DNA from 4 places in the Paenibacillus aurantius genome. Region 2 is predicted to be linked to each of the others. Evidence: predicted binding sites of a transcription regulator. Region 2 holds the regulator's gene; each other region holds the start of a gene.
The links. The regulator Rex, encoded in region 2, represses fermentation and respiration genes when NADH is low (regulators of the CRP and FNR family bind a similar motif). The targets are predictions, from matches to a motif close to TTGTGAAATATTTCACAA.
Positions count from the first base shown of each region.

Region 1: the regulator Rex is predicted to act here: its motif matches at 3,790-3,807, upstream of hcp (hydroxylamine reductase).
Region 3: the regulator Rex is predicted to act here: its motif matches at 2,762-2,779, upstream of MJA45_RS20150 (cytochrome ubiquinol oxidase subunit I).
Region 4: the regulator Rex is predicted to act here: its motif matches at 1,878-1,895, upstream of MJA45_RS04925 (DoxX family membrane protein).

Region 1 is NZ_CP130318.1:6,254,008-6,259,321, forward strand. Features, by position in the region: gene MJA45_RS28330 (helix-turn-helix transcriptional regulator) at 1-574, opposite strand, end outside; gene MJA45_RS28335 (catalase) at 740-2,305, shown strand; gene MJA45_RS28340 (MFS transporter) at 2,352-3,650, opposite strand; gene hcp (hydroxylamine reductase) at 3,867-5,162, shown strand; gene MJA45_RS28350 (DUF421 domain-containing protein) at 5,298-5,314, shown strand, end outside.
Region 2 is NZ_CP130318.1:3,702,759-3,708,072, forward strand. Features, by position in the region: gene MJA45_RS16575 (amidohydrolase) at 1-214, opposite strand, end outside; gene MJA45_RS16580 (DUF47 domain-containing protein) at 389-1,009, shown strand; gene MJA45_RS16585 (redox-sensing transcriptional repressor Rex) at 1,086-1,706, opposite strand; gene dinG (ATP-dependent DNA helicase DinG) at 1,703-4,567, opposite strand; gene MJA45_RS16595 (hypothetical protein) at 4,640-5,236, opposite strand.
Region 3 is NZ_CP130318.1:4,433,474-4,438,787, reverse strand. Features, by position in the region: gene MJA45_RS20160 (Gfo/Idh/MocA family protein) at 1-37, shown strand, start outside; gene cydS (cytochrome bd oxidase small subunit CydS family protein) at 171-278, opposite strand; gene MJA45_RS20155 (cytochrome d ubiquinol oxidase subunit II) at 285-1,307, opposite strand; gene MJA45_RS20150 (cytochrome ubiquinol oxidase subunit I) at 1,311-2,645, opposite strand; gene MJA45_RS20145 (hypothetical protein) at 3,026-3,289, shown strand; partial or broken gene MJA45_RS20140 (glycosyl hydrolase family 95 catalytic domain-containing protein) at 3,184-3,801, shown strand; gene MJA45_RS20135 (LacI family DNA-binding transcriptional regulator) at 3,883-4,917, opposite strand; gene MJA45_RS20130 (ABC transporter substrate-binding protein) at 5,212-5,314, shown strand, end outside.
Region 4 is NZ_CP130318.1:1,013,757-1,019,070, reverse strand. Features, by position in the region: gene MJA45_RS04930 (L-lactate dehydrogenase) at 112-1,044, opposite strand; gene MJA45_RS04925 (DoxX family membrane protein) at 1,206-1,751, opposite strand; gene nagB (glucosamine-6-phosphate deaminase) at 2,073-2,798, shown strand; gene nagA (N-acetylglucosamine-6-phosphate deacetylase) at 2,795-3,976, shown strand; gene MJA45_RS04910 (MBL fold metallo-hydrolase) at 4,169-5,011, shown strand; gene MJA45_RS04905 (helix-hairpin-helix domain-containing protein) at 5,104-5,314, opposite strand, start outside.

The sequences.
Region 1 (5,314 bases), 2.6 Mb from region 2:
CGACAAGCACCCACGCCCCCTGAGAAAAAACCAGACCGTAAGGATCCGCCGTACGTTCGCCGTGCCGCATTCCGTCTGGTGCAGATAGGCTTTTGGAATAGTGGAAACGAACCTTGCTCTTCTTCAGAATAGCCTGGCGTAACTGCTTGAACGTTTCTTTCTCCTGCCCGCGCGTTCCCGCCTCCCTTTCTTTCAGCAAGCGGATGGCCGACCGCACCCGAGCCGTCTCCTCGCGCACGTTCTCCGGCAAAATGGCCTCAATCTTCTCCTGGGAGCTTCGCGCCCTCGCGCCATACTCCTCATCCAGCCTCCGTTCCACGAAGTCAGCCCCGATGAGCAGCGTCACTGCTTCCTCCGCCGTAAAGCTGATTGGGGGGAGGAAGTACCCCTCCATAAGGGAGTAGCCTACGCCGGTTGCCCCCGCCACCGGAACCCCAGCCTCGCTAAGCGCTTGCATGTCACGGTAAATGGTGCGGACACTCGTCTCGAATCGAGCAGCCAAATCCTCGGCGCGCAGCACGCCCTTACGCTGCAGCTCCATAACGATAGCCAGCATCCGATCGGTTTTGTTCACTGCTCTCTTCCTTTCCTCGACGTGCGTTAACTGTAAATTTATTTTCCCTTTAATACTCTTAGATGTCCAATACAAACTCCAATCTTTACCCGCTTCAAGAATAAGCCCATCCCTTCTGGTAAAACCTAACAGCTGGTAAATATCTTGAAAAGGGTGCTGGTAACCATGGAGAAGAACGATACCAATAGGATTTTAACGAATCGGCAAGGCCATCCGATTTCGGATAATCAAAACATTCGAACGATAGGAAACCGCGGGCCGTCCACACTGGAGAACTACCACTTCATCGAGAAAATATCCCATTTCGACCGCGAACGCATTCCGGAAAGGGTGGTCCATGCCCGCGGTGCCGGGGCGCATGGATATTTTGAGGCTTACGGAAAGGTAGGCCAGGAATCGATCTCGAAATACACCCGTGCCAAGCTTTTTCAGGAGGCGGGGAAACGCACCCCTGTTTTCGTTCGCTTCTCTACGGTCGTGGGAGGCACCCACTCCTCCGAAACGGACCGGGATCCGCGCGGCTTTGCCGTTAAATTTTATACGGAGGACGGCAACTGGGACCTGGTGGGGAACAACCTGAAAATCTTCTTCATACGGGATCCGCTCAAATTTCCGGATATGGTCCATGCCTTTAAGGTGGACCCGGTCACCAACCTTCCGAATCCGGAAAGAATGTTCGACTTCGTCTCCAACAGTCCCGAAGCTACGCATATGATTACCTTTGTCTTCTCCCCCTGGGGGATTCCCGCCAATTACCGGCAGATGCAGGGGTCGGGGGTCAATACTTACAAATGGGTCAACCAGGAAGGCGAGGCTGTCTTGGTCAAGTATCATTGGGAGCCTCTGAAGCAGGGCATTAAGAACCTCACCCAGAAAGAGGCAAGCGCCATCCAAGCCAAAACGATAAGCCATGCGACCCAGGACTTATACGAAGCCATTGAGCGGGGCGATTACCCCGAGTGGGAGCTTTGTGTGCAGATCATGAGCGACGACGAGCATCCGGAATTGGATTTTGACCCTCTGGACCCGACCAAGCTCTGGGACCACGAGCGGTTTCCTTTCCTTCCGGTAGGCAAAATGGTGCTGGACCAAAACCCGGAAAACTACTTTGCCGAGGTCGAGCAGGCTGCCTTTGGGACGGGGGTATTGGTCGACGGCCTGGATTTCTCCGATGACAAGCTGCTGCAGGGAAGAACCTTCTCCTATTCGGATACCCAGCGATACCGGGTAGGAACGAATTACTTGCAGCTTCCGATCAATGCTCCGAAAACGCGGGTGGCTACGAATCAAAGGGACGGCCAAATGGCCTATATGGTCGACCGGGCCCCCGATCAGAATCCGCATGTCACCTACGAGCCTTCCTCTCTAGGCGGCCTTACAGAAGCCAAGCCGGCGGGCAAAGAACACCAACCCGCCTATTCCGCCAAGCTCGTACGGGAAAAAATCAGCCGGCCCAACGACTTTAAACAGGCCGGAGAAACCTATCTCCAGTTTGAAGATTGGGAGCGGGAGGAGCTGATCTCGAACCTGGTCGACGCGCTGAAAATATGCCAACCGGTCATCCAGGAGAAAATGATCGGGTATTTTACCGAGGCCCATTCTGAGTACGGGCGAAGAGTAGCGGAAGGTCTGAAGCAGGCTCAGGTGGATTCCACCCACCTGGGTTCCGATGCGGCAAGGGATGGTGCTGAAAAAGCCGAACATTCCGGCAAAAGCACGGATGGCTACTGAATGAAAAAAGAGGCCTTAAGAGCAGATTCCGCTCTTAAGGCCTTGTTTATTTGGAAGGAACGGTTCCTTCCTCCCCACGCTCGTTCTCGTCCACCTTCTCCCGCAGCAGCAAGGCGCCGGCCAAACCTACCAGGGCGAATAGAGCCGGAATGAGAAATCCTTGGTGATACCCTGTAATCGTCCCAGAGCCCGCTAAGTGATCCAGCACACGCCCGAACAGGCTCGGCAGCAGAATCGCACTGAGGAACCCGCCGGTATTCGCGAAGCCCGAGGCGACGCCCACCTCCCGGATATCGAACGAGTCACGCACGACCGCAAACGTCAAGGCACTGGATCCGTTGCCAAATCCGATAAGCACAAACAGCAGCGTCGCCATGACGAGTGGCGGCTTCCCGCCCCACAGATAGATCGCCATCCAGCTAAGGAAGACGACCGCATGGACGATGGCGTAAGGACGCTTCATCGAAGGAAGGCGCGATGCCAGCAAGGTGGCCAGCGGCCCGCCGACGAGGGCGCCGATGAGGCCCGCCATGGCCAGCCCGCTCGCGCCCGAGCGGGACATCCCGTATACGTTCATCCCGTACGGGACAGCCCATGAGCCGATGAAGCCGACATACGTGCCGACTAATCCGAAATGGCACAGGAACGTCGCCCAGCTTTGCCGATTCCCCAGAATCCGCCTTAGCACCGTCATTACCTTGTCCCGCTTCTTCTTGACCATGGCATCCGCCGCGGCTGCCGAATGGCTGCCCGACATCTCCGGGAACCGCCGCTTGAGGTTCCATACCAATACATAGAAGAGCAATCCGCTGGTCAGGATCAAGACGATGCCCGATGTGAGGAAGGGGACCCGCCAGCCCGCCATCGCAATCCACTCCGAGAAAGGAGCCGTCGCGACGAGGAAACCGAGACTGCCGCTCACCCCGGCCAGCCCGATCAGCTTCACAAATTCCTTAGCCCGGAACCAGTTGCCTAGAATCAGCACCACATTGATCCAGATCGTCGCATCCCCAATCCCCACCAGGAGCCGCGCGATCAGCAGGATCGATTCATGTGCGGCTAAGCTGTACAACAACGTGCCGAATCCGTTCAACAAGGTCCCTAGGATAAGGAATCCATTCGGGCCATAGCGATCGGATAGTATCCCGACGGGAATCTGGAGCCCGGCATAAGCCAGAAATTGAATGCTGGCCAAGACCCCGATTGTCGCCGCCGTCACATGAAAGTCCGTCATTAATTTATCCGAGATGAGTCCCGGCGCCGTCCGCTGAATCACGATCAGGAAGTAGTCCAGCAAGATGCACGCCAGTACGACCCACCTGTAGCTGCTATTCTGTCTCTCCACTTGATGCCGCTCCCTTGTTGGTCAATCCCTTTATTATGTCACAATGGAGTGCGCAGGTGGAATGCCAAATCCTTCCCATGCCAAGCGTGTGGCGATTATCAGAACAAATTGTCCAAAGGTTATAAGAAACCCTTCCCGGGTGTGATAAGACTCACATATTATCCGATTTCTGCCCTATATAATGAGGTTCATCACGATACGGGAGATGAGACGGATATGTTCTGTTATCAATGTGAACAAACGCCTGCAGGCGGATGTAAAGTGGTGGGGGTTTGCGGAAAAGATGAGACCATTGCCAGCCTTCAGGATACGATTATCTTTGCGCTAAAAGGGATTGCCGCCTATGCCACGCATGCACGACAGCTGGGTTATACCGATCCCGAAGTAGACAAAATTACGCACGAAGCCCTCTATCTGACCTTGACCAACTCCAATTTCAACCTGCAGGAACATCTCGATATGGCCATGAAAGTTGGCTCCGCTGCAGTCAAAATTATGGATGTTCTCGATCGTGCCCATACGACTCACTTCGGAATTCCCCAGCCTGTCGTCGTTTCCCAGAATAGGATCGAAGGCAAATGTATCGTGGTAACCGGTCATAACCTATACGCCCTTGAGGAATTGCTGAAGCAAACGGAAGGCAAAGGCATTAATATATACACCCACTCGGAAATGCTTCCTGCCCACGGCTATCCGGAGTTGAAGAAGTTTAGCCATCTCAAGGGGAATATCGGCAAGGCCTGGTTTGACCAACGTCGTCTTTTCGAGCAATTCCCCGGCGCTATTCTGGCGACAACGAACTGCGTCATGCCGATTAAAGGAACCTATGCCGACCGGTTCTTCTCCTACGAGGTGGCTGGGCTCGAGGGCGTCACGAAGATCATGGGCGAAGATTTTTCCCCATTGATCGAGAAAGCTTTATCTTTGCCGGAAGCGAATGAGGAGTCCGACCAGGTCCTGACCACCGGATTCCACCACGAAACCGTCATCGGGCTGGCACCTGAAATCATTCAAGCGGTCAAAGACGGCAAAATCAAACGTTTCTTCGTCATCGCGGGCTGCGACGCGCCGGGCACGGGAGGCGAATACTACAGGGAATTGGCTACTTCCTTGCCCCCTGAAACGGTCATCCTGACGACCTCTTGCGGGAAATTCCGTTTCAACGACGTCGATTACGGAACCGTTCCGGGAACCGGTATCCCTCGCTATATCGACTTGGGCCAATGCAACAATTCCGGATCAACCGTCAAAATCGCCCTGGCGTTGGCGGATGCCTTCGGCTGCAGCGTCAATGAACTGCCGGTGAGCATTGTCCTGTCCTGGTTCGAGCAAAAAGCGGTGGCGATCCTCCTCGGCTTGTTCAGCTTGGGGATTCAAGACATCCGCATCGGACCCAAGCCGCCGGAATTCGTAAGCCAAGGCGTATTAAACGTATTGGTCGAAAAATTCGGATTGAAACTGATCGGCAACGCCCAAGAGGATATGAAGACCATGCTGGCCTTGCCGCACTAATAGGAAAATAGAGAAAGCGGTTGTCCTCGGCTTACGAGCCGGGAGCAGCCGCTTTTTCGTTGGAATAAGGATTAGATGACTTGTCCATTCTATGGATAGACTTTCCACTACGAAAATGAGGCGAATCCAACTATCATGAGCACTTTTCTGGA
Region 2 (5,314 bases):
TCGCCGCATGGCCGTGCGTATTTACCAGCCCCGGCATGTAGAGTCGGTTGCGTCCGTCCACTATTTCCCCGTAATCGGCTCCCTCCGCCGGGGCATCCTTACCTATGTAGGAGATGGTGTCCCCATCTATTTCCATGTAACCCTCGATTAACGGACAAGTTTCATCCGCTGTCAGGAACAGGCCGTTTTTGACCAAAGTTTTGCTCACTTGCACCTTTCCTTTCCGTTCTGGATTCCAGCACTTTTTTAATGTACCTCTTCACCTTCGCAAAATCAAGAAAAGATCCCCTTTCCGGCACCCGAACATTGCATTCGGAAGGACATGTATGCTATTTTAAAATTTATGAACAAACTAATCGGCAGGACCATAATTAGGGGGTAACTTGGAATGTTTACAAGCAAAAAGGGAGAAACCGACTTCTTCATGCTGCTGATCGATGCAGCCCAAAATACATTGGAAGCCGCCCATCTGTTCCGTCAAGCCATGAATGGCGACAAGCCGCCCGCAACGTACTACGACAAGCTTAAGGATCTGGAGCACAAGGGAGACGCCATCACCCACCAGATTTACAAAGGCTTAAACAAAGTGTTCATCACCCCCATTGACCGAGAGGACATTATGGAATTGGCCATGACCATGGATGACGTGCTGGATGGCATCGAGGCCACCATCGCCCGGTTCGATTACCTGAACATCGAGCAGTCGGACTCTTATATGAAGGAATTCTCGGCCATTATCGTCTCGTCCTGTCAGCATATTCTGGACGCCTTTAAGCTCCTCTCCAAGAAGAAATACATGCAGATTACAGAGCATACCCTCCAGATCAACTCGCTCGAAAATGAAGCGGACAAGCTGATGCGCGAAGGCATCCGGGCCATTTTCACCGCCCAGAAGGATCCCTATACCGACTTTAAGATCAAGGAAACCTACGAGCGTCTGGAAGACACAACCGACGCCTGTGAGGACGTCGCCAATATTCTGGAAAGCATCGTTCTCCGCTACGCATAAACTTAAAATTCCTTACTATAGAAAACGGAGCCCGGGTAACCGGTGCTCCGTTTATTTTATTGGCCGATAAACCGGCTTAATCCAAATAGTAAGCCAAGCTCTGCAGCTCGGTGGTAAAATCAGCGTAATGCACCCGGATTTCGGCCGGCACCCGAATAATGATGGGCGCAAAGTTAAGGATAGCCTCCACTCCGGATTTCACAAAATCATCCGCCACCTTCTGGGCTTCCGACGCCGGCACGGTGATGATGCCTATCCGAACTTTGTTAGCCTGAATCGTTTCCACGAGCTCGGACATCGGTTTTACCGTCAGGTTGTTGATTTGCTGTCCGATTTTGTCGGGCATGGAGTCGAACACGGCGACGATCTTCATGTTGTCCTTCAGATAGGCGTTATAGTTGCTCAAGGCCCGGCCCAGATTACCGGCTCCGACCAAGGCAACGTTAATATACTGATCCAGCTTAAGAATCTGCCGGATCTTCTCAATCAGGTATCCGACGTCGTACCCGATGCCCTTCTTCCCGAACTCTCCGAAATAAGCAAGGTCCTTTCGGATTTGGGCCGGATTCAGATCCAGCTTATGCCCCAAATCCTGGGAGGAAACCGTCTGGACATCCTTCATCCTCAGCTCATTTAAGTAACGCAAATATATGGGAAGCCGCCTGACGACGGCCTCGGATATTTTCATGGTTTTCATACCGGCTCCCCCTCCATCCATTCCTTGATCCGCGGCGCCATTTGGGCAGAGGTCATGCTCTCAATCTTGGGTCCGGGCAGCGAATAAAGAAAGTATTTGCCATACTGGGTGTCGATCACCCGGGTATCATATAAAATAACGATTCCTTTATCCTGAGCCGTTCGCACCAACCGACCGAACCCCTGCTTGAACCGGATGACGGCTTGAGGAACCGACAGCTTCATGAACGGGTTCTGGTTGTTCTTCTTGATCTGGTCGCATTTTGCTTCCACGACCGGATGAGTAGGAGGCTGAAACGGCAGACGAACGATCGCCAGGCACGTCAGGGCTTCTCCCGGAATATCAACGCCTTCCCAGAAGCTGCTTGTGCCGAGCAGGACACTCGGCCCCCCGGTTTGAAAGAGCTTGGTCAGCTTGCTCCGGTTCCCGCTGTCAATGCCTTGACCCAGCACTTGGATCCCTTCGGGCAGCAGCCGCTCCCTCAGCTCCGCATGTACCTGTTTAAGCATCCGGTAGGAGGTGAAGAGCACGAGCATGCGGCCTTGGGTAGTACGGGCGACATCGGCTAGCGATTGGACAAGCTTCTCAAGGAAAAGTCCTTCTCCTCCAGGCCCTTTTACCCCCGGGAAGTCCCGGGGAACGCAGACCAGAGCCTGCTTGCGGTAATTGAACGGAGAAGGAAGCAAGACCGTACGGAGCTTTTCCTTGGCTTTTTCCCCATTCAAGCCGAACTGATCGGCGGTATAGTCAAACTTCTTATCCACCGACAGGGTAGCGGAGGTCATTATCACGCTGTCCTTGGCCTCGAAGAAATGCTCCTGCAGCATACGGGACACGCTCACGGGGACGCTGACCAGCTGGAGCGATTTCATCTTGTAATAAGTGCCGGCTTCCATCCAGTAGACGTAGTCCGGATCCGACCGTTTCATAAAGAAACGGAGGGCGTCCCGATGGCGGTACAGCTCCTTCACTGTGCCCCCCAGGTCTGTAACGAGGCTCTGGGCATCCACAACCTCCTGAACTTCTTTCACATCGGCCAGAAGCTTGTCCAATTGACGAAGAACCGAGCTGAGGGAGTCAAATAGGCTCTCTTCCATGGCGACCAGCGTGCCCCACTGGGAAGGAAGAGCCTCGTCCTTTACCCGGTAGACCAGCTGACCCGCCTCTCCCGCCTGCCCGTCACTATTAGCGGCCAGCACGTCATAGAATAACGAAGCAAGCTCCTCCCATTGCTCCTTAATCTCCATTAATTTCGGATAGAAGGAATCGATCGTTTCGCACCAGCGGGCCGCCGTTTCCTGGAACAAATCGTCCGAACGGCTGATTTTGGCTCTCAGCATCGGAAGCTGGCCCATCTTGCTGTCTTTGAACAGCCAGGAGATGGTGTTCAGGATCGATAGGTATTGGACGTCCAGCCCCAGATGCTTGCTCGCCACCTCTTCAAAATGATGGGCCTCGTCGATCACCAGGTGCTTATAGGCAGGCAGCAGCCGGTTCTCCGCTTTGATATCCGTGAAGAGCATGGAGTGATTGGTGATCACGACATCCGCGGTCTGGGCTTCATTGCGGGCGCGGTGATAGTAGCATTTCTTGAACCATGGGCAGCTCCGGTTGAGACAGGAGTCCGTGTCACTAGCCACCGTCCGCCAGAATTCGCCGCCCCTCGGTCCAAAGTGCAATTCCTCCTCGTCCCCGCTTCCCGTCTCAGTCAGCCAGACAATCATCTGGGCCGCGGTGATCAGATCCTCGCGGCGGTTCTCATATTCGGCGTAGGTTACCTTCTGCTCGAACTTCCGGAGACACAGGTAGTGGCTCCTTCCTTTAAGCAGGGCGGCCCGGAACGGAACCGGAAAAATTTCATGGAGAAGAGGAAGATCCCTCTGCTTCAGCTGCTCCTGTAGGTTGATGGTATGGGTACTGACGAGAACCTTCTTCTCGTTCTGAATGCCGTAATACAGGGCCGGCACCAAGTAACCCAGGGATTTCCCGGTCCCTGTCCCCGCTTCAATCATCAAATGCCGGTCTTCTTCGAAGGAAGAGGTAACCTCCTGGATCATCTGGTCTTGGGCTTTTCTCTCTTCGAACACCTCGAATTTCGTCGCGAGGGAGCTCTTGATTCGCTCGTAGAAGGGTTCAAACTCAACGGCCAGATGCTCTTTGACCTGCTCCTCGCTCCGTTCAAGCTCTTCCTCTCCCCAATCTTCGACATTCAAAGCGAACTGGCGGAAGTATTTATAGTGATCCGGGTCCAGGGTCACCGTCATTTCCTTGCGCTTCCCTTGCTCGGTCATAAACCAGGCCAGATCGGTCGTCTCGTCCTGAAAAAGAGCCGCCAGCCTCTGCACGGTAAGTAGCGGAAGCTCCTCAAACTTCTGGATGCAGCGAAGCCAAAGCTCCGCCGTGACTTCCGCGTCGGAATCGGCTTGATGCGGCCGCTCATGCGGGATCCCCAGCGCCTGGCACGCATTGGACAGCTGAAGGCTCGTAAGATTGGGGAAAAGCATGCGAAGCAGGTCGATGGTGTCCAGCACCATTCCGTTGAACGGAAAATACCCGCAGGTCTCCAAAGCACGTTGAAGAAACCCCAGGTCGAAGGAAACGTTATGTCCGACCAGAATGCTCCCTTTTAGAAGGTGCTGCATTTCCATGATGACGGTTTCGATTCCAGGCGCGTCTTGGACCTGCTCCTCGGTGATCCCGGTTAATGAGGTAATAAACGGAGGAATGGGAACGGTCGGCTTGACATAGGAGCTGTACCTTTCCGTTATCCGTTCGTCTTCTATAATAACGAGGCCAACCTGGATAATTTCGTCTGCAGGTTGGCCTCCGGTTGTTTCAAAATCAAGCACAGCAAATTTCATTTTGGTTCCAACCAATCCCTTCCTAGAACTCCTGACCCTAAGGTAGCATACCGCAGCGCGGCTGTCCACGATTTAAGGGAGAAGATCGGGCTGTTCCCTGTGGTAGGGCCACAATTTCTTGTCCCACAAAACCGGCTCCAGGCAGGAAGAGTCGGTCAGGTCAGCCATTTTGAAATAATCGTAAGCCTTCTCCATATTCCGGTTCTGAACCTGGATGCAGCCCATGGCATTGTAGGAAATAGCTTTAAGTGTCGCATTCTCGGTCAGGGGGACCAAAAGCTGAAAGTGCCGGTACGCTTCCCCCGTTTCCCCTGTCCGGAGGAGCCCCATGGCCAAATAAATCCGGCCGAGCAGAAAATCCGGCTGTTCCCGCACCACTTCCCGAAAGGCTTCCACCGCCTGGTCAAACATGTACAGCTTATAATACCCTTGGGCCTTGACGAATTTCTCAGATAAACCGCCGGCAAAGGACGGAGGCTTGGGAAGGGGGACGGAGGCGTTCTCGGCAAAGCGTGCCATGGCTTCGGCCATCCGCTCCTCAAAGCGCAGCCACTCCTCCATGCAGACATCGCTCATATGACGCAAAGCCGCAAGCTGCTCCTCCCTTTCCTCCCTGTCGCCTCCCGGAGTATGATAATCATGAATAATTTCGTCCAGAACCTCATTCATTGTCGCAAATATTTCCTTAAACACGGCTCCCACCCACCTTGCGCTAATGTTGGTCCCGATGTACCTTCATTCTTTGTT
Region 3 (5,314 bases), 730 kb from region 2:
GTCCAGCCGTACCGGCAAGGCCGTATACTTCAGCTAATTGTAGGACCAACTAATCAAAGGCAGCCCTTCGTCATCTGGTATGACGAGGAGGCTGCCTTTTTTGTTCGTTGTGAGAGCGGGAGGGTTCCACTCTTCATGGCACCGGCCGGCCCGCCGGTTCAGGCGATCCTTTAGCGGGAGCCGTTGTCGCTCTTCCGGCGGCCCGTCAAGAAGAACAGGACGGCGATCGAGAAGACGACGATAAGGGGCGGGGCGATCATAATCAGAAAATGCTCCATGGGACGTCATCCTTTCTTATTTGTTCCTTGCACATACCGGCTGTCGAAGAGGAACAGGCGCATAAGCAGGTAGAGCGACGGAATCAGAAGGAGCAGGCCCGCCACAAAAGCAACGATCAGGGCGATGGCCATCGTTTCGCTCGTAAAGCTGTCGTACAGCTGAACATAAGGGTACAGAATGTAGGGCAGGTGAGCCGCCCCGTAGCCGAAGAAGGCAAAAGCGAACTGCAGCATGACGCAGAGAAAGGCAAGGCCGTAATGCCGGTTCCGCCAAATCAGGTACAGCCCTATGAGGAAGAACAGGAACGAAAGCACGAACATCCAGCTCAGGTCAACCATCCGGTTGAAGTGGACCGGATTGTGGTGATCAATCGCGAAGAACACCAGCAGGGAAGCGAGAATCGTCGGGCCGCTCCAAGCGAGCGCATATCGCCGCACTATCCTCAGGGCGGGGCGATCGCCGGCGCGGTTCGCATAGAAGGCGAGGAACGCAGCCGAGATGTACAGCACGCTGACCAGCGCCAGAAGGACGACGGCCCAGGAATAAGGGCTGCGGAACAGCTCGCCGTACAGGAAGTGAACCTTGCCGCCGGTCACTTCGATGAAGCCGCCTTCGGATATGGTAAGCACCGTGGAAAGGGCTGCCGGGATGAGGAGGCCGCTTGCTCCGTACAGAAGCAGATACAGCCTGCTGTCCTTGCTGCCGTAGTTGCCGAAGGCATAGTACGAGCCGCGGATAGCGAGCAGGATCACGGCGATGCTGCCCGGAATGAGCAGGGCCGTTCCAAAATAATAGGCTGAATCCGGGAAGAAGCCGACCAGCCCCACGAAGAAGAAGACGAGGAAGACGTTCGTCACTTCCCAGACGGGGGAAAGGTAACGCTCGATGATGCCCTGGATGAGATGCCTTTTGCCGGTGAGGACACTGTAGTAGCTGAAGAAGCCCGCCCCAAAATCGATAGAGGCCACAATGACATACCCGTACAGAAAAATCCAAAGCACCGTAATGCCCAGCAGTTCGTAGCTCATCGGTTATTCGCTCCTTTCCATGTCGGCGAGCTCCTGCTCGGCCGGTTTGTTGCGGAACAAGCGGCCGAGCACCTTGGTGCAGGTGAAGGCGAGAAGGGCGTACAGCAGCAGGAACAGCACCAGCATAAGGCCTACATGCTCCGAGGTGGTGGCTCCCTCCGCCGTTTTCATATAGCCGCGAAGAATCCAGGGCTGCCGCCCGATTTCGGCGTAGATCCAGCCGAATTCAATGGCGAGCAGGGAAAGCGGACCGCCGGCCGCTATCAGCCTCAGGAGCAGCCGGTTGTGGGGATTCCCGCGCTTGCGCCAGACGGCGAGCCAGTACCAGCCGGAGACGACAATGAGCAGAATGCCAATGGAAACCATCCCGTCAAACAAGTAATGAACGAAGAGCGGGGGACGTTCGTCCTCGGGAATTTCATTCAGCCCCTTCACCTCGCTGCCGGGAGTTCCATGAGCGAGTATGCTTAAGGCGTAGGGGATTTTGATGCCGAAACGGACCTCGTTGTTCTCATCGAGAAAGCCGCCCAATATAAGAGGCGCATGCGTCTGCGTTTCAAAATGCCATTCGGCCGCCGCCAGCTTCTCGGGCTGGTACTTGGCCAGGAATTTGCCCGACAGATCGCCAACCAAAGCGGTGGCGAGCGAGAAGACAAGAGCCGCCGTCATCGTCAGTTTGAGGGCTTTATAATAGTAGACGTGCGTCCGTTTCTTCAGAAGCGAGAAGGCGGCGATCGCAGCCAGAACGAAGGCGCAGGTCATGTACGCTGAAGTGAGTACATGGGAAACCTCGGTCGGTGTGGCCGGATTAAACATGGCCTTGATCGGATCGATATCGGTAATCCGGTTTCCCTCAAGGGTAAATCCTTGAGGGGTATTCATAAACGCATTGACCATCGTAATGAAAACGGCGGAGAAGGAAGATCCGATCACGACCGGTATGACGAGCAGAAAATGGGTATACCTGGAGCGGAACCGGTCCCAGGTGTACAGGTAGATGCCGAGAAAGATGGCTTCGAAGAAGAAGGCGAAGGTCTCCATAAACAGCGGCAGGGAGATAGCTTGACCAGCGACCCGCATGAAGCTGGGCCAAAGCAGGCTGAGCTGAACGCCGATGCTCGTTCCGGTCACTACCCCGACGGCAACGGTAATGACGAAGCCGCGCGCCCACCGCCGGGCGAGCAGGAAATAGTGGGGATCCTTCCGGCGGATGCCGGTCCATTCGGCCAGGGCAATCATCAGCGGAACGCCGACCCCGATCGTCGCGAAGATGATGTGAAAGCCTAGCGTCAGCGCCGTCAGGATACGGCTGAAAAGCACGGGATCATTCGGAAACATAGGACGACCTCCAACCTTATGGATTCTCTAATCTAGCGCGCAAAAAAAAGCCTAACGTAAACCATTAACCTTAAGGATACCGGAATAAACTTCCTGTCTTCATTATATCGCAAGGTATGTGATTATTTTCACATAATTGTGATCGATCGGTGGCGATTGTATGACGGAATGATGGAATCCAAATTAGAGAAACGGCCTATCCTATATGGGCGGAAGCTAGCAGAAAGGCCGGTCCCACCCAGCGGACTTCACTATTTTCCACTCCTTATATAAATCTCGCACATAATTTCTGAGCGTTGTGAAAGCGTTATCTTTGGTGATACATTGGTCACTAGCAAGTTGTTCCACTCCAACCATCCAAGTCGAAAGGGGGGATCCTGATGGAAAGAGCCGTTCGCTCCGTCGTCACTTCTCCGGTTAAGAGCCGGGCTTGGCGCGTGATTCGAAAGGACTTTGCCAAGAACAAATATCTCTATCTGCTGTCGATCGCAGGCATCCTGTACTATCTTATTTTTAAGTACATCCCGATTTACGGAGGGAGGCGGAGCCCGGGCATCGGCATATTTCGCATCTGTTCGCTCTTCATCCCGGTACCCGAATCAGTCCGGCCTCGACACCGCAGCTTGCCGCCGCGGCCAAGGTAACCTTGCAGCAAAGGCTCCAAAATGGAGGAGGCCATACCGGCTGGAGCCGGGCGTGGATCATCAATTTCTGGGCGAGGCTCCTGGAGGGGGACGAAGCCCTTCATCACATCGAGGAGCTGCTGCGTCACTCCACGCTGCCTAATCTGTTCGACAATCATCCTCCTTTCCAGATCGACGGCAATTTTGGGGGAACGGCCGGAATCGCCGAAATGCTGCTGCAAAGCCACCGCGGAGAGCTGCATGTGCTGCCTGCCCTTCCATCCAGCTGGAAGAAGGGGGCGGTTCGCGGCTTGCGGGCGAGAGGCGGGTATACGGTCGATATCGAATGGCAGGAGGGGCGGCTTATGCAGGCAGCCGTTACGGCCGACGGGGAAGGGACATGCCGGCTTCGTCTGCAGCAGGCCGAATCGCGGAAGATCGTCGAGCCGGACGGCCGTCCGGCTGCCTTTCGGAGGGAAGGGGAAATTCTCGAGGTCTTCCTTCTTCCTAACCAAACGGTTCTGATCCAATGATATCCCCATGCTTTCCTTAAGGGAGTGGACTTGTCCGCTCTCTTTTTCTAAGTCATGTGGGATAGGGATTGCTTAATTGGCCTATAGCTTCCGGCATGAGTTTCGGATCACCAGACGGGTATCGAGCCAGATCTTGCTTTTTACCAGCTCCGTTCCTTCCGTGCCCGCCATCAGCTTGGCTACGGCCAACTCGGCGATTTTCAGCTTCTCGACATGCACCGTGGTCAATTCGGGAGTAACGATCATCGCTTCCTGAATATTGTCAAAGCCAACGACCGAGATATCGTCGGGAACGCGTAGTCCCGCTTCATAAAGGGTCTTCATCGCGCTTATGGCCATATAATCGCATTCGCAGAATAAAGCGGTCGGCCAATCGCCCTTCAAGCAGAGGAGGCGGTTCTTCAGCTCTTCCTGAGAGGTGACGACCGTCGGCGACACGGTGAAAAGATGCTTGCCCGGCAGGAGGACCCCCGCTTCCGAAAGCGCTTGAAGAAAGCCTTGCTTGCGGGAGTCGAAGTTGTACATCCGCGCGTTGGACTGCACGTAGCCGATTTTGCGGTGACCGAGCTCCAGTAAATAGCTCCCGGCCTGATAGGCGCCCATCCTGTTGTTCATCACAATAAAGTTGGCGTCCATCGTCTCCAGGCAGGTATCGATGACGACCAGATTCGGCTGCATGCTCTCCACCAATTCAATCTGCTTCCGGGAAAGGTTCGTGCCGAGAAGCAGGATGCCGTTCGATTTATGCCCGGATTCCAGCTCTTCGATGGCCTCTTCGAACCGGTCATAGGGAACCGAGGAGAAGAACAGGGAATACCCGCCGGCCCGGCACTGCTCCTCTATGTGGCGAATAAGCTCCATGAAGAAAGGCTGCTGGTTATAGTGGTTCGAAACAATGCCGGAATCGGTGCAGGCCACGAAACGCAGAGTAGGAGCAAGGCCATACACTTGCTCCGCTTTGACCATGGCGCGGGGCAAATAGCCGGTTTCTTTAACGATGGTCAAAATTTTGGCGCGGGTTTCCTCGCTTATTCCCGGCTTCCCGCTAAGGGCCAAAGAAACAGCGGCGATCGACACATTAGCCATTTTGGCGATATCGCTCATTCTTATTTTCAATATGCGGCTCCTCTAAAGATTAGCTTAAAATTTTAGTTATATTTAAGTTTACATTTGGAGAATCGTTAAGACAAGCCGGTTTTATAGGGCATTAAAAGCAGTATTTTAATTAATTTAGGGGTTAATTAAAATAGTTTAGTAAGAATTCGCTTACAAAAGTTAAAAATTTAATGAAATTTTATTGACTGGTTTACCATCCCGATGATATGATCACGACAAAGAGGAAGGAAATGGTGTGGGAGCGCGACGGAAATCGTTTGGTTCTTTACCATAGCTGAGGAGGAAGGAAAAGTCATGAAAAGAAAAGGTTCGGTTCTCAGTCTCGCCGCGATGAGTGTTTGGATGTTGGCTGCGTGTACCCCGGGCGGAGGTGGAAGCGGTTCCACTTCTACTGCTG
Region 4 (5,314 bases), 2.7 Mb from region 2:
CACCAGCCTAAAAGGGTTGTCTGCCTTTAGTACGAAGGAACCACCCCGCCGGTTTCAAAAGGTGGCCGCCGCCCGCCACACTGACTGCGGCTTTACCGGTGCTTGCCGGGCTTAGCCGTTCCCGATGCTGTCGATCATCTCGCGGAGCTTAGCGGCGGATTTGGCGAGCTTCGCCGCCTCCTCTTCCGTCATGGGCACCTTCAACACTTCCCTTACTCCGGTACGGTCTACGACTGAGGGAACCCCCAGGTACACATCCGTTATGCCTTGGTACCCGTTCAACAGCGTCGATACGTTCAGCACTGCTCCCTCATCCCTCAGAATAGCCGTGCAGATCCGGTCCAGCGCAAGGGCGATCGCATAATAGGTCGAGCCTTTCGCCTGGATAATCTGGTAGGCGGCGTCTCGCGTGTTGCGGAAAATCTCTTCCTTCTCCTCCTCCGTGAAGGACACTGGCAGGCCTGCGGCGTTGGCCAGGCTCCACAGCGGCACCTCGGTATCCCCGTGCTCGCCTACAATGGAGGCGTGAATGCTGCGGGGATCCATGTTGAGCGTTTGGCCGATCAGGTAACGGAACCTGGCGCTGTCGAGCAGCGTTCCGGAGCCGATGACCCGGTTGGCCGGCCAGCCGGATTTCCGGAAGGAGTAGTAGCTCAGAATGTCGACCGGGTTGGTCGCAATGAGCAGAATACCGGTCGAGTTGTAGCGGGTTACCTGCTCGATGATGCCGTCGAAAATCGCCGTATTCCGCTTAAGCAGATCGAGCCGGCTCTCTCCCGGCTTCTGTCCCACCCCCGCGCAAATGATAATAATATCCGCACCCGCACAGTCGGGGTAATCGCCGGACCAGACCTTGGTGCGTCCCGTAAAAGGCAGCCCGTGGTTCATGTCCAGGGCGTCGCCCAGAGCCTTTTCCGCGTTGTAGTCGATGAGCACCAGCTCGGTCATGCGCTCCCGGAGCAGCAGGGTATAGGCCGTGGTTGACCCTACCGCCCCTGTTCCGATCACGACGACTCTTGTTTTCTTTCCATCCGTCTTCTCCATGAAATCCCCTCCCCATAATTTTCCTCCCTGTTAGTGTAGCCCAGCCCGAAACCGTTATGCAACGCCGGCCCAAACAGAAGAAGTCCAGCGTGGCGCTGGACCTCCTGTACCGATTGCAAGGCTTCTATAGATTTTGCGGGAGGCAAGTAACCGTTAGTCTGTTAAGCGTGAGCATGCCGTTTGCCGGTGAGCGCCGTTCCGTCCCCTCCACGGTGCGTCAGCCGTTGGAGCATTTTGCGAAGGTAAGGAAGGACATAGAAGTCGGCTCCGAATTTCCCTGCATTGGCACCGGCCATGAAGATGACGCCGCCGAGAAGAATCAGCCACGGGTTGGTGCTGACCGTCCCCGCAAAGACGAACATGAAGTTCATGAAGAGACCGAAGAAAGCAGCGGTGGTCGTCAGACAGCCGAGAATCAAGCCGAGGCCGACGCAGAATTCCCCTAACGGAATCAGGACATTGAACAGCTTCACATTCGGCAGGGCCACGTGTTCAAGGAACGCCGTGAAGGTCGGGTAGACCGCTTCGTTGGTCGCCTTATCGATAATCGGCTTGGCGATGGCCCCTTTGATGAACCCTCCCGCGTCAAAAGCATTCGCTCCCGTCAGCTTGTGCCACCCGGCCTCCAGCCACTGCCAGCCTACATAAACCCGAAGAACGAACAAAGCGGCGGCCGCATAAGCATTTTCCCTCAACCATTTCATCATGATGATCCTCTCCCTTTGGGGTTCTTGTGGAGGTCGACGGAGCGGCTGCCTTTCGGTGCTTCCTCGTTCCGGTCGATCCGTTAACCTCTTCCATGTCTTTACTTTACACCCTGGCTGCCTTTCAGTATGTGATAAAAATCACAAAATACCTCCAATGTAAAAAATAGGTTGAAGTCTCCCCTTTGATGCCAAACACTCATTCAAAAAGATTAAAAAAATCATAATTATGATTGTATCAATCATTTTAGTTGACGATTCCAACCGCTTCTTATAAAGTGGAAGGAAGAACTCATTACCTTATGACAGGAAGAGGAATGCCCCATGAACCTTCATATTTTCCGTACGAACGACGATTTGAACGAGGCCGCCGCTGGCCTGTTTGCCAGCCAGCTTCGGGTCAAGCCCGCTTCGGTGTTCGGCCTCGCGACCGGCTCCACCCCGATCGGCATTTACGACAAGCTGGCCGAGTGGCACAGCGCCGGACGCGTAAGCTTCGCCCGTGCGTATTCGTTCAATCTGGATGAATATGTCGGGCTGCCGCACCATCATCCGGAGAGCTACCTTCGCTTTATGGAAGAAAAGCTGTTCAGCCGCATCGACATGCCGGAGTCCCACCGACACATCCCGGACGGCAATGCGGAATCGCTGGACGAGGAATGCCGCCGCTATGACGAGCTGATGGAAGATTACCAGACGGATATTCAGCTGCTCGGCCTCGGCCATAACGGGCACATCGGCTTCAACGAGCCCGACAAGTCTTTAAGGAGCGGGACCCACGTGGTAGAATTAAAGGAAGACACGCGCCGGGCGAACGCACGCTTCTTCCCTTCTCTAGAAGAAGTGCCTACCAGTGCCGTCACGATGGGAATCGCGACGATCATGAAGGCCAAGACGATCCTGCTGGTCGTAAGAGGAGCGGATAAAGCCGAAATCGTTCACCGCGCGTTAACCGGCCCGATCACGACGGACTGCCCTGCTTCTCTTCTGCAGGTGCATCCGAGCCTGGTCGTCATGCTGGATTCCGAAGCGGGGAGGCTTTTTGCATGACAGAGAAACGAAGTCTCCTAATCCGTAACGCCTCGATAGTTACGGATCAGGGGGTAAGCCAAGAAGGAGAACTGCTGGTCGAGGACGGCAAGATCAGCTGGCTCGCACCAAAGGGCGGAGCAGCGGAACGCGGCGTTCCCGCAGGAGTAGAAGAGCTGGATGCCGAAGGCGGCTGGATTCTTCCCGGCTTTATCGATGTTCACATCCACGGCGGCTTCGGTCACGATTTCATGGACGGGACGGTGGAGGCGATCGAGGGCATCGCCCGTTACCACGCCTCCCACGGCACGACCGGCCTGCTGGCTACGACGGTGACGCAGTCCCGGGAAGCCATCTCCCAGGTGCTGGAGGCAGCCAGCACGTATCGGGCCGGAGCCATGCCTTACGCCCAGCTGCTGGGCGTCCATCTCGAGGGCCCTTTCATCTCCCCTAAATTTCCGGGAGCGCAAAACCCGGACTTTATCGTCGAGCCCCGGCAGGAATGGCTGGAGGCCTGGGTCCGCGACTATCCCGGGCTCATCAAGCTCCTTACGCTCGCTCCCGAGCGTAACGGGGCGCTCGAGCTGATCGAATGGCTGGCCGGCCAGGGCATTATCGCCGCCGCCGGTCACACGGACGCCAGCTTCGACCAGATTACCGAGGCGGCGGGCCGCGGCCTGAGTCATGCCGTGCATACGTTCAACGCCATGCGCGGGCTGCATCACCGGGAGCCCGGAACGCTCGGCGCCGTCCTCACGGACAACCGTATCCACGCCGAGGTCATCGCCGACGGACATCACGTGCATCCGGCAGGCATTCGCCTCTTGGCCGCGGCGAAAGCACCGGACCGGCTGCTGATCATCACGGACGCGATGTCCGCCGCCGGTCTCGGCGACGGAGAGTACGACCTCGGCGGTCTGGGCGTGGTCGTTAAGGACGGCGTCGCCCGGCTGAAGGAAGGCGGAGCGCTGGCGGGCAGCACGCTCACCATGATCGACGCGTTCCGCTACGTGCTGGAGCACACGGACCTGTCGGTGGCGGAGGTCAGCCGGCTCGCCAGCGGCAACCCGGCGAAGCGGCTCGGCATCGACGGCCACACGGGCAGCCTCGCTTCCGGCAAGGATGCCGACTTCGTATGGACCAGCCCGCAGCTCGACATCCGCGGCGTCTGGGTGCAGGGACGCTCCGTTCTTTCTTGATTGACTTAATAAAGCAGCTGTCTTCCCTGTGGAAGGCGGCTGTTTTCTTGTTGTGCGGATCCAACCGGTCCCCGTAGTGATGCGCCATATGTAAGGATAATGGAGCTAATTTCTCGCTTTGCGTCTATTGGTTAGGCCGCTGTTTAAACGGGTAAACTTTACGAAGCTTGGTTTAGAAAGGAAGGGATCGCCATGAAAAACGGAACCCCGGGCAGCCACTATCTGCCCCTCACCTCTGTCTCCAGCGGGAAAGGAGCGGAAGTGCGCCCGGATGTTTACGCGTTCACCACCCAGATCGTCAATGTCGTGATGGTCGGGGCTCCGAATACCCTCAACTGGGTGCTGGTCGATGCGGGCATGCCGAAGTCCGATGATAACATCATGGACGCGATCGAGGAACGCTTCGGCTTCCCGGCACCGCCCCGCGCGATTGTACTGACGCACGGCCATTTTGACCATGTGGGAGCCTTAAGCGTGCTCGCAAGCCGCTGGGATGTCCCGGTCTATGCTCACGAGCTGGAGATGCCCTACCTGACGGGCACAAGAGCTTACCCTGAGCCGGATCCACTGGTGGAAGGCGGCTTGGCGGCCAAGCTGTCCGCCTTCTTCCCGAACGAGCCGGTCGACCTGACCGGACGGGTGAAGCCTCTCCCTGCCGACGGGACGGTTCCCGAAATGCCCGGCTGGCGCTGGATCCACACCCCCGGGCATACCCTTGGACATGTTTCCCTGTTCCGGGAAGAGGACCGTACCCTCATTGCCGGAGACGCGTTCGTCACCGTGCGCCAGGACAAGCTGTACCAGGTGCTGACCCAGCACCTGGAGATTTCGGGACCTCCGCGCTATTATACCCCCGACTGGATAGCAGCGAAGGAATCGGTCCGCCGTCTCGAAGCGCTGAAGCCGGCCGCCGCCGTGACCGGTCATGGCCATCCCGTTGCGGGCCGCGAGCTGACCGAGGGGCTGGCGGAGCTCGCTCGGGACTTTGACCGGCTGGCGGTGCCGGACCACGGCAAGTATGTGGACGGTGAGTAGAAGCCAGCTTTCCCCAGACTAAGGTGGCCGCCTCTCTCCTGCAACCGCCTCACCAAAGCAAGAGCCCGGACCACTAGGTCAGGGCTCTTCTTCTAGGGGCGTTCGTCCGCGAACGCCAATCCCTTTGCGGCGAGAGCCTCGCGGAGCTGCCCGAGCGCCTTCGGGCCCATGCCGTGCAGCTTCTTTAGCTCCGCCTCGCTCATCCCGGCGAGCTCCTCAAGCGTCCGGTACCCGGCTCCGGCCAACGCACGCTGCGCGGGCTTGCTCAGCTTCGGCGGGAATGCTTGCCCGCTTTCTTGGTTT